2 linked regions of the Nordella sp. HKS 07 genome follow. The protein of the gene in region 2 interacts with the protein of the main gene of each other region in a pairwise test. Links are inferred from orthologs where the notes say so. Each region holds a gene or a part of one and is shown on either strand. Other genes may lie near its edges.

Evidence for each region. Proteins that work in one complex are often made in the same cells at the same time.
Region 1: the proteins of grpE (region 2) and G5V57_RS23585 interact in binary tests that used the Escherichia coli proteins (3 or more experiments, as listed by UniProt). The link is inferred for Nordella sp. HKS 07 from one-to-one orthologs.

The regions. Positions count from the first base shown.
Region 1 is NZ_CP049258.1:5,020,067-5,025,206, forward strand. Bases 1,223-4,141 are described here. They hold G5V57_RS23585 (Nramp family divalent metal transporter), read left to right. Parts: upstream 1,223-1,966; coding sequence 1,967-3,316; downstream 3,317-4,141. Other genes in these bases: G5V57_RS23580 (RsmB/NOP family class I SAM-dependent RNA methyltransferase), read left to right, coding at 1,223-1,309; G5V57_RS23590 (LysR family transcriptional regulator), read right to left, coding at 3,355-4,141. In the rest of the region: G5V57_RS23575 (MAPEG family protein), read left to right, coding at 1-11; more of G5V57_RS23580, read left to right, coding at 14-1,222; more of G5V57_RS23590, read right to left, coding at 4,142-4,239; G5V57_RS23595 (ABC transporter substrate-binding protein), read left to right, coding at 4,376-5,140. UniProt on the Escherichia coli protein: H(+)-stimulated, divalent metal cation uptake system. Involved in manganese and iron uptake. Can also transport cadmium, cobalt, zinc and to a lesser extent nickel and copper. Involved in response to reactive oxygen.
Region 2 is NZ_CP049258.1:2,952,263-2,959,951, reverse strand. The notes cover bases 4,989-7,689. They hold grpE (nucleotide exchange factor GrpE), read left to right. Parts: upstream 4,989-5,903; coding sequence 5,904-6,476; downstream 6,477-7,689. Other genes in these bases: G5V57_RS13920 (molybdopterin-synthase adenylyltransferase MoeB), read right to left, coding at 7,536-7,689; G5V57_RS13925 (YdcH family protein), read left to right, coding at 7,215-7,454; G5V57_RS13935 (glutathione S-transferase family protein), read right to left, coding at 5,076-5,753; G5V57_RS13940 (GFA family protein), read left to right, coding at 4,989-5,079. Also shown: G5V57_RS13965 (outer membrane protein), read left to right, coding at 1-45; radical SAM family heme chaperone HemW, read right to left, coding at 429-1,574; rdgB (RdgB/HAM1 family non-canonical purine NTP pyrophosphatase), read right to left, coding at 1,561-2,166; rph (ribonuclease PH), read right to left, coding at 2,622-3,335; heat-inducible transcriptional repressor HrcA, read left to right, coding at 3,584-4,675; more of G5V57_RS13940, read left to right, coding at 4,672-4,988. UniProt on the Escherichia coli protein: Participates actively in the response to hyperosmotic and heat shock by preventing the aggregation of stress-denatured proteins, in association with DnaK and GrpE. It is the nucleotide exchange factor for DnaK and may function as a thermosensor.

The DNA of each region.
Region 1 (5,140 bases), 2.1 Mb from region 2 along the record:
TTTTCGGATAGTCATGCGTGAAGGTGGACGTATATCGGCGGCGATCGAGGTTCTGCAGGAGATCGCGGAGCGCCATCGCCCGGCGGCGGAGGCGCTGAAGGACTGGGGCAAGGCGCATCGCTTCGCCGGTGCCGGCGACCGCCATGCCATCGGCACGCTGGTCTATGACGTGCTGCGGCGGAAAAATTCGCTGAAGGCTCACATGGGCGGCGATGGCGCCCGCGCGCTGGCGCTGGCCGCCTTGCACGATGTCTGGAAGCGCGCGCCCGACGACATCGCGCTTGCCATGGCGCAAGAACACGGGCCGGGGGCGCTGACTGACGATGAGCGGGCGGCCCTGGCGCGTCAAGAGGAAAACGCTGCACCCGCTTATGTCGCGGGCGACTATCCCGAATGGCTCAGCGCCTCCTTCGACCGTGCCTTCGGCATGCGCGCCGCTGAGGAAGGCCGCGCTTTAGCCGAGCGCGCGCCGGTCGATCTGCGCGCCAATCTCCTCAAATGCGATCGCGCGAAACTCATCAAGGCGCTGGAGAAGTTCAGTGCGTCGGCGGGGCCTCTGTCGCCCTGGTGCGTGCGCATAGAAGCCTCCGGTCCCGACCGGCGTAACCCGCATGTCGAGGCCGAGCCCGCCCATGGCAAGGGCTGGTTCGAGGTACAGGATGCCGCCTCGCAGGTGGCGGCGCTGATGTCGGGCGCCAAGCCTGGCGAACAGGTGGCCGATATTTGTGCCGGGGCCGGGGGCAAGACCCTGGCGCTCGCGGCGCTGATGGGCAACAAGGGCCAGATCCACGCCTATGACCAGGACAAGCACCGCCTGCGGCCGATCTTCGAAAGGCTGCAAAGGGCAGGGGCGCGCAATGTTCAGGTTTTGGGTTCGGACGAGTCCGTAAGACTCGATGCTCTCAAGGGAAAAATCGATTGCGTCCTGGTCGATGCGCCCTGTTCGGGTTCCGGCGCCTGGCGGCGCAACCCGGACTCGAAATGGCGACTGAGCGAGAAGCAGCTCGAGACGCGGCTTGGCGATCAGAGGGCGGTGCTGGAACGTGGCGCGGGGCTGGTGAAGCCGGGCGGGCGGATGCTCTACATCACCTGCTCGGTGCTTCCGGAGGAGAATGACGACCAGGTGGCGGCCTTCCTCTCAGGCCATCCCGATTTCGCGGTTGTGCCCTATCGCGACCAGTGGCGCCAGGCCATCGGCACCGAACCGCCCAATTCGGCGGGCGAGTGGACGGAGACGCTGTTGCTGACCCCGCATAGCCACGCGACCGACGGTTTCTTCATGGCGCTGCTGAGGAAGAAGTCCGCCTAGGCCCGCTCTCCCCGCCTTGCATAATTTTACGTGGCGACACCTGCTGGCGGATTTGGTCTGGTCGCCCTTGCCAATGACTTCGCTGGACCCTTTGCTGCGAAGTTCCGGCAACTGCTTCTCCTGGCGCGGAGCTGTCTTGGCCATATCGATGTGAACTCCGGGATCACTTAATCCCTTGTTTGTATTCTCAACTTCACGCAATCCGGCCGCATTCAATGTCCGGCCATGGATGATCTGTACATTCGCCGGCCGTGATGGAGTCCCGGGCGATTGACGCGCTGCTCCATCGCCTGCAAGCGCGGGCTTGCCGTTGCGATTACCTTCATCCTTCTTGTTCCACACGCGCAGCAAAGCTTGCACGATTTCATGGATTATTCGGAGGCAGAGAACCATTCGATTGATCCTATCGGAGTTCGGATAGAGGAGCCTGTTCGGTCGGACTCAAGAGTTGAAGTCCGAACGCAACTCCTCAACTTGATATTTCCCAAATCCTGCCGTTAGGCCCACGATGTCAAGCGCCTGAGCGATGAGATTGCTTTCCTGCGGGCGCCTGAGCGTATGCGGCAAATTTCGGCACGGCCGGACGATGCCAGAACGCGTCTCCGATGACGTAGGTTAGCCCCTTGTAAGAAATTTAGCTTATGCTAAATCTACTGTATGCATGATCATACGACCGCTATCGACCGGTTAATGGGATGGCGCCGCGACCGCGGCGAGGCGTCGCTCAGCGATGTCCACCGCAGCATTCCGGTGCGCGCCGACGCCTCCATGTGGCGGCGCGCCATGGCCTTTGTCGGCCCGGGCTATCTCGTTTCCGTGGGGTATATGGATCCCGGCAACTGGGCCACCTCGATCGCCGGCGGCGCGCAGTTCGGCTATACGCTGCTCGTCATCGCGCTGATGTCCAACATCATGGCGATCATCCTGCAGTCGCTGTGCGCCCGGCTCGCCATTGCCTCGGGCCGCGACCTGGCACAGGCCTGCCGCGACGCCTTCCCCAAGCCCGTCGCCTGGATCTTATGGCTCTTCGCCGAAATCGCCATCATCGCCACCGACATCGCCGAAGTGGTGGGCACGGCCATCGGCCTCAATCTGCTCTTCGGCATTCCGCTCGAGATCGGCGTCATCATTACCGCACTCGACGTGTTCCTGATCCTCTATCTGCAGAAGCTCGGCTTCCGCTGGGTCGAGGCCTTCATCATCTGCCTCCTCGGCGTGATCGCGGTGTGCTTCGGGGTGCAGATCGCCATGGCGGACCCGGAATGGGGCGCCGTCATCAAGGGCTTCGCGCCGACGACCGAGATCATCACCAACCCCACCATGCTCTATCTGGCGCTCGGCATCATCGGCGCCACCGTGATGCCGCATAATCTCTATCTCCATTCGGGCGTGGTGCAGACGCGCGCCTATGGCCGCTCCGACAAGGAGAAGCGCGAGGCGCTCACTTTCGCCACCATCGACTCGACCGTGGCGCTCATGTTCGCGCTGCTCGTCAACGCTTCGATCCTGATCCTGGCGGCGGCGACCTTCTACAAGACGGGCAATGCGCAGATTGCCGATCTGGGCGATGCCCATGCGATGCTGGCGCCGCTGCTCGGCTCCATGCTGGCGCCCAAGCTCTTCGCTATCGCGCTCTTATGCTGCGGCCTCAATTCGACGGTGACGGCGACGCTCGCCGGCCAGATCGTCATGGAAGGCTTCCTGCGCATCCGGCTGCCGGCCTGGGCCAGGCGTCTCATCACCCGCATGTTCGCCATCATCCCGGCGGCGGGCGTGACCATCTATTATGGCGAGAGCGGGACGGGGACGCTGCTGATCCTGAGCCAGGTCATTCTCGCCTTCCAATTGCCCTTCGCCATCGTGCCCCTGGTGATGTTCACCCGCGACCGCGCCAAGATGGGCGCCCTGGTGGCGCCGACCTGGCTGACCGTCGTCTCCGCCGCTATCGCCGCCATCATCATCGGCCTCAATATCAAGATGCTCTACGATCTGGGCTTCGGCGGGTAGGATCACGGCCGGGACTTCACTATCACTCCAGTCCGGCTTCACAGTTGCCCGACGACACTCCTCGCCACATCCTCGGCCGTGTTCTGCGCCAACGTCGTTTTGGTCCAAGGGACGACGGAATAGAGAATTAATGGCGGGGGTTCCGGTCTGCTGGGCACAATGCGAAGGACGCCCAATCTCAACTCATTCTCAAACAGGCGCCGTGGCACATACGCCACGCCAAGCCCTTCCTGTGCCAGGTGGGCGGCCACTTTAGCTGTGTTGCAGATGGTCGCGTGGCGGACGCGCATATCATTCCAGGATAGCAATGTGAGACCGGAGCCGCGAAGCTGCCATTCGTGAGACGTGGCGATTATCGGCACGTCCAGAACGTTGTTGGGCGTCAACGAGGACGGTAGCGCGGCCATTCGTGGGCTCGCCACCCAGACAAACGAGACGTGCTCAAGTTCCTTGAGCCTGAACCGTGTCGTCGAAAGCTCGCATGGCGCAAAGGCCATATCCAAGGCTGATCGATGTAACTTCTCCTCCAGGATATACGACAGTGCGACTTCGACTTCGATTTGCACCTGAGGATGGCGGGTCTTCATCTGTGTCAAGAATTCAGGCAGCCAGGTTAGCGCGACCGTCTCGATGACACCGAGGCGGATGTATCCTGAAACGACTTCAACATCCCTTCCGGGAGATTCCGTCAGGCGGTTCATGGCCCTGATCACGTCTTCGACCAGCGGCAGGAGGGCGGCCCCCTCCGGAGTGAGGTGCACGGTTCGTTGAGATCTATCGAAAAGCCTTACCTTAAGTTGTGTTTCGAGCTCCTGGATCCGCATTGAGACTGCCGAGGGCGTTGCATGCAGGCGTGCAGCCGCTTTCGCCAAGCTGCCGAGTCGGGCAGCCCAATAGAACGTTTCGAGCTGTTTGTGGTTCACACGGATCCATCCCTTCAAAATTTTTGATGATTTAACCCGATCGAGAATTTGATTTTATTGAGGTAAGGGTTGCGGCACAATCCGGGAATTGGCGACGCTGAACGATTGCTCGGCAGAGCCATCCAGGGAGGAAAAGATGAGCCGTTTGAACCAGATACTGTCGACCAATCTTGGCCGCAGAGGGTTTCTATGCCGGTGCTGCGGTTGGGCCGCCGCCGCCGCGATTCCATCGTCATTCTACATGGGGACGGCCCAGGCGGCGTCCGGCCCTGTGATCAAGGCGACGCATGGGACCGGATTATGCAATCTTGGCCTGTTCCTCGTGAAAGAGCAGAACCTCGGCGAAGCCGAAGGATTTCAGCTGCAGTTTGTGAACACCGCGGCAATTGCCGACATAACGACTATGTTTGGCTCGGGGCAGGTCGATGCTTCGATGCTCCCCTATACTAACTTCCTTGCCCTCAGAGAGCGCGGCGTTCCCGTGAAAATCATCGCCGGGGGCGGTGTCGAAGGGTTGATGATCCTGAGCCAGCCCGAGCTCAAGACGGCGGCTGACCTCAAGGGAAAGTCATTCGGTACCTTCCAGGCCGACACGCTGGAGGTCATGCCGTATGACTGGCTGAAAAAGCACGGGCTCTCCTTCAGCGACGTCGAGATCCGTTACTTCGGGACCGCGCCGGAACTGGCCCAGGCGTTTGTCGCGGGCAGCATCGATGCGATATGCCACCATGAGCCGTACATAACCCAGGCTTTGGCGGGGCGTCCTGGCGCGAACTCGTTGTCCGACGGATTCGACGTTTATGGCCCCGGCTATACGGATTGCGTGCTCGCGGCGCATGAAGGCTTCATTGAAGAGAATCGTACTGCATTGAAGGGACTGGTAAAGGCGTTGATGATCGCG
Region 2 (7,689 bases):
CAATCGCTACGTCTCGGCATAACATATCGGTTCTTCGCCCACTAAGGCCAACAACATAACGGTAAAGCCCGCTGCATTTTGCTTGGCAGGCTTTGTCGTTTTTCACATCCTTTTGAGCTTTACCCCGGCTCCCGCCGCCGTTCGCGGGGACGACTTTGGTGACGCCAGCCTCGTGGAGCGGAAGGTCGCCTCAAAGTCGAGATTCTTCTTAGGATTCGGCGATCCAACGGAGCATTGCATCGCCAGCGTCTAGCGCGCCGGACGCTCACACAGAATCGATCCGGCGCTCTATCTCTTTGATTTGCGCATCGGATTCTCCGAAAACCGCTTTGCACTTTTCGGTCCGATGCTCTAGCGGGGAGCGAGACTGTGCAGTTGGGTTCCCCACGAGGGATTGATGTATTATTGGGAATTGCGCGCGCTTCCGTTCAAGCCGCGAGCTGCGAAATCACCGCATTGAGGACACGGCGTCCGGCCTGGGTGGCGATCAACCGGTCGCCGCGCAAGCTCACCAACCCCATTTCGGTGAGTTCGGAAAGATGCGACGGCTCGCGCCCGCTCAAGCGGCGGTAGCGGGCGAGGTCGATGCCGTCGGCGATGCGCAGTCCCATCAGCAGATATTCGGCCGCCTGATCTTGTGTGGCGACCACCGTCTCCTCGATGACACCATTGTCCCGCGCCTCAACGAGGCCGCGCCAGGTCTCGGGATGCCGCTCCGTCGCGAGCGCCAGGCGCCGGCCGGCTTCGGTGATACGGCTGTGGGCGCCAGGCCCGGCGCCGGCATAATCGCCATAGCGCCAATAAATGAGGTTGTGGCGCGATTCATGCCCCGGACGCGCATGGTTCGACACCTCATAGGCGGCGAGTCCGGCCGCAGCGGTCAGCTCCTGCGTCAGGTCATAGAGATCGGCGGCGAGTTCCTCATCGGGCACGATGAGCTGGCCGGCGCGATGGAGATCGGCGTAGCGCGTGCCTTCCTCGATGGTGAGCTGATAGAGCGACATATGGCCCTGCTGCTCGGACAGCGCGCGGGTGAGCTCGGCGCGCCAGGCGGCCAGTGTCTGGCCGGGCCTTGCGTAGATGAGATCGAAGGACACGCGCGGAAATGTTCTGGCGGCGAGACGGAAAGCCTGCAGCGCTTCCGCGACCGAATGCTGGCGGCCCAGCGCCTTCAGATCGCGCTCGTCGAGCGCCTGCACGCCGACCGAGACGCGATTCACGCCGGCTGAGCGGTAGCCTACGAAGTTCTCCGCCTCCACGCTCGTCGGATTGGCCTCGAGCGTGATCTCGGCGTCGGGTGATACCGGCCACAGGCGGGCGATGGCGTCGAGCACATGGCCCACCGCTTCAGGCGGCATCAAGGACGGCGTGCCGCCGCCGAAGAAGATGCTCTCGACCGCGCGCTTGCCGGTGCGGTCCGCGAACCAGGCAAGCTCGCGCGCCAAAGCGTGCGCGAATGACAGCGCATCGACCGGCTGATGGCGCACATGCGAGTTGAAATCGCAATAAGGACATTTGGCCTTGCAGAAAGGCCAATGCACATAGATGCCGAAGCCTGGTTCAGAAGAGCGCATCGACGAGCTTCCGGAAGGCCACGGCACGATGCGAGATCTCGTGCTTGGCGTCGGGATCCATTTCACCAAAGGTTTCCTGCCGGCCGTCGGGCAGGAACATCGGATCATAGCCGAAACCGCGCTTGCCGCGCGGCGGCCAGACCAGCGTGCCCCACACGCGGCCTTCGAAATTCTCGACCTGGCCGTCGGGCCAGGCGACCGACAGCACGCTCACAAAATAAGCGCGCCGCTGTTCTGGTGTCGTCGCCCCTATCGCCTGCAGTTTCTCTTCGACATTGCGCATGGCGAGCACGAAATCCTTGGAGGGGCCGGCCCAGCGCGCCGAATAGATGCCGGGATCGCCACCGAGCGCCTCGACGCACAGGCCCGAATCGTCGGCGAGCGACACGAGCTTGGCGCCATCAGCAGCGGCGCGCGATTTGAGCTCGGCATTGGCCTCGAAGGTCTCGCCGGTTTCCTCTGGCTCAGGCAGCCCCAGGCTTGCGGCCGAGATCGCCTCGACGCCATAAGGCCCGAGAAGCTCGTTGATCTCCTTGACCTTGCCCGGATTGTGCGACGCGACGACGAGTTTCTGATCGCGCAGTGATCTTATTTGTTGACGCGCTTCCTTATCGCCAAAGTCGAGCAACTTTGGCGGGAAGCGCTCTGGGAGGCCCCAGATGCGCGGCTCGGCGAATTCGACCGAATTACCGGCGGGATCGCGGCAATAGATCGAGTGCCCGCCTCCCGACCATTCGAAATCGGCTTCCAGCGCGATGCCATGACGGCTGAGATGCTGGCGCCAGCGCGCGAGCTCTCCGGCCGTGGCGGAAAAGCAGACATGGCCCGCACCCGTGGCGCCATGCGGCGGCGCCGAGGTGAAGGACTTCGGCTTCACCGCCGAAGCGACCTGATTGAAGACGAGCAGCATGCCGTCGCCGCAATGGAAGAAGACAAACTGATCCTCGAGCTCGCGGCGCACCTCGAGCCCGATCACGCCTTCATAGAAACGGCGCATGGCGGCGATATCCTCGCCATAGAGGATGGTCTCGAGGATCGCCGTCGCTCTCATGCGACGGCCTTCTTCTGAAGCTCCACCAGTTCGCCGATGCCATTCTGCGCGAGATTCAGCAGGTCGAGGAAGCGCTCCTTCGAGAAAGGCTCAGCCTCGGCCGTGCCCTGGATCTCGACAATGCCGCCCTGGCCGGTCATCACGAAATTCGCATCCGTCTCGGCGTTCGAATCCTCGTCATAGTCGAGATCGAGCACGACCTCGCCATTATGGATGCCGCAGGAGATCGCGGCGACATGATCGCGCAGCGGATTTCTGGCGAACATCTCGCGCGCTTCCATCCATTTGAGCGCATCATGGAGCGCGATCCAGCTGCCGGTGATGGCGGCGGTGCGGGTGCCGCCATCGGCCTGGATGACATCGCAGTCGAGGGTGATCTGCTTCTCGCCGAGCCCCACGAGATCGACCACGGCCCTGAGCGACCGCCCGATCAGGCGCTGGATCTCCTGGGTGCGGCCCGACTGCTTGCCCTGCGCCGCCTCGCGCCGCATGCGATCGCCGGTGGCACGCGGCAACATGCCGTACTCAGCCGTGACCCAGCCCTTGCCGGCGCCCTTGAGCCAGGGCGGAACCTTTTCCTCGACAGTGGCGAGGCACATCACATGGGTGTCGCCGAAGCGGACGAGGCAGGAGCCTTCCGCATGTTTTGAGAAGCCGCGCTCGAAACTCACCTTGCGCAATTCATGGGGCTTTCGCCCGGACGGCCGCATCATTTACTCTCTTTCTTAGAGCTCTTCCCGTCTTGATCGAATCGGAACGATTCGATCAAGACGGGTAAAAGGGCTCGAATAACTTACAATCCGGAGCGCTTCCTTATCGCCAAAGTCGAGCAACTTTGGCGGGAAGCGCTCTAGAAAACGGGCCCGGTTCTAGCCCGGATAGAGACCCTGGGAAACTCATTTTAGGGGCCACAATACCTTCAGTTGACCGCCCTGCCCCCTGTTCCTAGATTTGCCGCATGAGCATCCATCCCCAGAGACCCCTTGTCGATGAGCGCCTGCAGGGCCTGGCCCAGCTCGATCAGCGCTCGCGCGACATCTTCCGGCGCCTGGTCGAGACCTATCTCGACACCGGCGAGCCGGTCGGCTCGCGCACCATCTCGCGCATCCTGCCGTCCAGCCTGTCGCCGGCCTCGGTGCGCAATGTGATGATGGATCTCGAGGAAACCGGCCTCATCTATTCGCCCCATACCAGCGCCGGCCGCATGCCGACCAATGCGGGCCTGCGTTTCTTCGTCGATGCGCTGCTCGAAGTGGGCTCGATCTCGCCCGAGGAGCGCGCCCGCATCGATGCGCAGATGACCGGCACCAACCGCTCGCGCCGGGTGGAAGACGTGCTGGGCGAGGCGACGACATTGCTCTCCGGCCTGTCGCATTGCGCCGGCCTCGTGGTGGCGCCGAAGCTCAATGCCAGGCTGAAACATATCGAATTCGTGAGCCTGGCGCCCGGCCGCGGCCTCGTCATCCTCGTCGCCGAGGACGGCACGGTCGAGAACCGCACTATCGATCTGCCGCCCGGCCTGCCGCCATCCTCGCTCATCAAGGCGTCCAACTATCTCTCCGCCCGCATGCAGGGCAAGACGATCGCCGAAGCGCAGCGCCTGATGCAGGAGGAGATCACCACGCTCAAGACCGAGCTCGACGAGCTCACCGCCAAGGTCGTCGCCGACGGCGTCGCCACCTGGTCCGGCAATGTCGAAGAGGATGACCGCACGCTCATTGTCAAAGGCCAGGGCAACCTGATCGAGAATCTCACCGCCTTCGACGATCTCGAGCGCATCCGCCGGCTCTTCGACGATCTCGAGAACAAGCGCGAGCTCATTCAGCTCCTGGGGTCGGCCGATATCGGCGAGGGTGTGCGGATCTTCATCGGCGCGGAGAACAAGCTGTTCTCGATGTCGGGCTCCTCGCTGATCGTCGCGCCCTATCGCAACAGCGAGGAGAAGATCGTCGGCGCGCTCGGCATCATCGGCCCGACGCGGATGAACTATGCCCGTATCATCCCGATGGTCGACTATACCGCGCGCATCATCGGGCGGCTGATCACGTGACGACGTCACGTGAGGCCAGTTGCGTCTGCGGCCAGTTGCGGCTCACCTGCCAAAGCGAACCGATCCGCATCTCCATCTGCCACTGCCTCGACTGCCAGAAGCGCACCGGCAGCGTATTTGGCACGCAGGCGCGTTTCCGCCGCAGCGATGTGACCCGCATCGAAGGCGAGAGTACGCGCTTCACGCGGCCTGGCGACAGCGGCGGCACGGTGACTTTTCATTTCTGTCCGCAATGCGGCTCGACCGTTTATTGGGAATTGAGCAGCGTGCCCGAAGCCTATGCCGTCGCGGTCGGCGCCTTCGCGGATCCCGGTTTTCCGGCGCCGCGCGTTTCCGTCTATGAGGCGCGGCGGCATGACTGGGTCGATCTCGACGATCTCAAGGACCTCGAGCGCCCGGGTTAGCTCAGAAGCTCCTGCATGAAGTCCGGCAGCGGACGGCCCTGCGTCAGAAGGAAGCGTGCCATGGCGCCGGCAACCTGGCGCACCGCCGGCCGCGTCGACATGCGCCGGCGCCAGGCGAGAAGCCGTGGCGTCGCTTCCGTCATCGGCGCCCCCATGCGGGCGGCGAAAAGCTGCGCCATGTAGAAGGCGATATCGGCGAAAGAATAGGTTCCGGCCAGAAACTCGGCCGGGCCGAGCTGCCGCTCCATCTCATCATAAAAGCGTGCCGATGCGGCGCAGGCCGCGACTGCCGTCGGGTCTGCGAGGCGGTCCTGCAGGCCCATCAGCCTGACGATCGGCGGGAAGAAGACCTCGTCCGATTTAAGCTCGAGAAGCCGGGCAATGGCTCGGTCCGCCGGTCCCTCGGGCCACAAAGCGGGCGCAGGCCGCAGATGGTCGAGATACTCGAAAATCTGGGTCGAATCGAAGATTTCCACGGCGCCATGGACGAGTACCGGAACCTGGCTTTTGGGGTTGATGCGGGCCACATCGGGATGCTTGGGCTCATAGAGCCGCGCCATGTCGAAGGGCACCATCACCAGGTCGATATCGAGGCCTTTTTCCCGGGCGGCGATCTCCGCCTTGGCGCCAAACATGCTCAAAGGGCCGGAATAGAGGCGGATGCGGCTGGACACGGGCTTTTCTCCTAAAAATGGACCTTGGCCCGTCATAGGCCCGGCAAGTGTCGTCCTGTGTCAGTTGAGCCGAAAGACTTGATTTTTCTTATCCGAACCCTGATATCCGGGCCCGAAACCCAATCCATCGATCGACAATCCAGGATCGTCATGACTGCAAAAGCGACCAAAGAAACCATGGCTGAAGAGGCTCAGGCGCCGGAAGCCGACCCGGTGACCCTGTCCGACATGGAGGCAGATCCGCGCGAGGCCGAGATCATCGATCTCAAGGAAGAGGTTGGCCAGCTCAAGGACCAGCTGCTCCGCACCTTCGCCGAGATGGACAATCTGCGCAAACGCATGGAGCGCGACAAGGCGGAAGCCACGCTCTATGCCGCGACCAATTTCGCCCGCGATATACTGAGCGTCAGCGACAACATGGAGCGGGCGCTTGCCACCGCCGAGGCGGACCATCTCAAGGAGGCGACCGAGCCCGTCAAGAATCTCGTCGCCGGCGTCGAGATGACCAACCGCGAGCTGCTCAATGTCTTCGAGCGGCACGGCATCACCCGCGTCTATCCGATGGGCGAGAAATTCGACCCGCATTACCACCAGGCGATGTTCGAAGTGCCGACCAATGACGCCGCCCCCGGCACCGTCGTGCAGATCATGCAGGCGGGCTTCAAGATCGGCGACCGGGTGCTCCGGCCTGCCATGGTCGGCGTCGCCAAGGCGGCGGGATAACCCGCATTTCACCTTCGTCATCCCGGCGAAAGCCGGGATCGACTGAATTTTTTCCGCGCGAACAGCGCCGCCCGCTTTTGCTTATTCAGTGGATCCCGGCTTTCGCCGCTGCCGTATTCACACATCCGCTTTTTCCCGTGCGGGCAGTGAGCAGCCCTCCCGTTTCTGCTTCTGCGCGCTTGCGGCGTCGCTCTTCCCTGCTCGGACAACGGGGCTCTGTCACACAATCCACAACCAATGCAATGAGTTGTACCGAAGACCGGGTCTGGAGAAAGCCGTTCTTCGCAACTACCCTGTATCTACCCTGTATCCGAGCCGGGGCGGGACGTGGGTGGCCAGGTGGGGCCCCGGACTTTGGCCGGGCCGGGGGAGCCGCGTTCCCCACAAGGGGACGAAGGAAGATGTGTGAATCCGATAGCGGCTTGCGCCGGGATGACGGTTTCAAGCATGCACGCGAGGTCGCATTCACTGGCGGATTGTCGATGGTGATGACAGCAATGCCTTCTTCGCAGGTAAGGGATACGGGCGCTGTTGCCTCCTGAATTCGTCTTCCCGGCGAAAGCCGGGATCCAATAAACTCCTTCCGCGCGAACAGCGCCGCCCGCTTGCGCTCATTCAGTGGATCCCCACTTTCGCCGGGATGACGGTCAGGCGTTGCGTTTCGGTTTGATCAGGATCAAGTCCGGAACGGTGGGAGCGCACTAAGCTTGCTTTGACACAATGCAAGGAGACGACAGAATGTCGAACACGCCTCACACGCTCGGCGAAGAATTCCCCGGCCAGCTCGAAGCCATCCACGCGCTCAAGGCGAAGAATGAACACTTCGCCCGCGTGCTACGGGAATATGACGAGGTGAACGACCAGATCCACCGAGCCGAGACCAAAATCGAGCCCGTCAGTCAGGACCATGAAGTCACCTTGCGCAAGCGCCGTCTGGCGCTGAAGGACACGATCGCGGGTGCGCTCGCTGCGAACTGAGCCCCTGGAGCCGCGAGCGCACCGGCATAGGCCGCTCGCGTCCCCACACATCGTCATCCCGGCACAACGCCGGGGTGTCGTTCAAGAGTGATGCGACAGATCCCTGATCGTCGCATTGCGGCCATTGAGCAGGTTGTCGGGATTCCACGGCAATGTCGTCACATAGGCGCGTGCCAGCAGCGCGTCATACATGAAGAGCCGGCCGGCAAGACTGTCGCCGATGCCGAGAATCTCC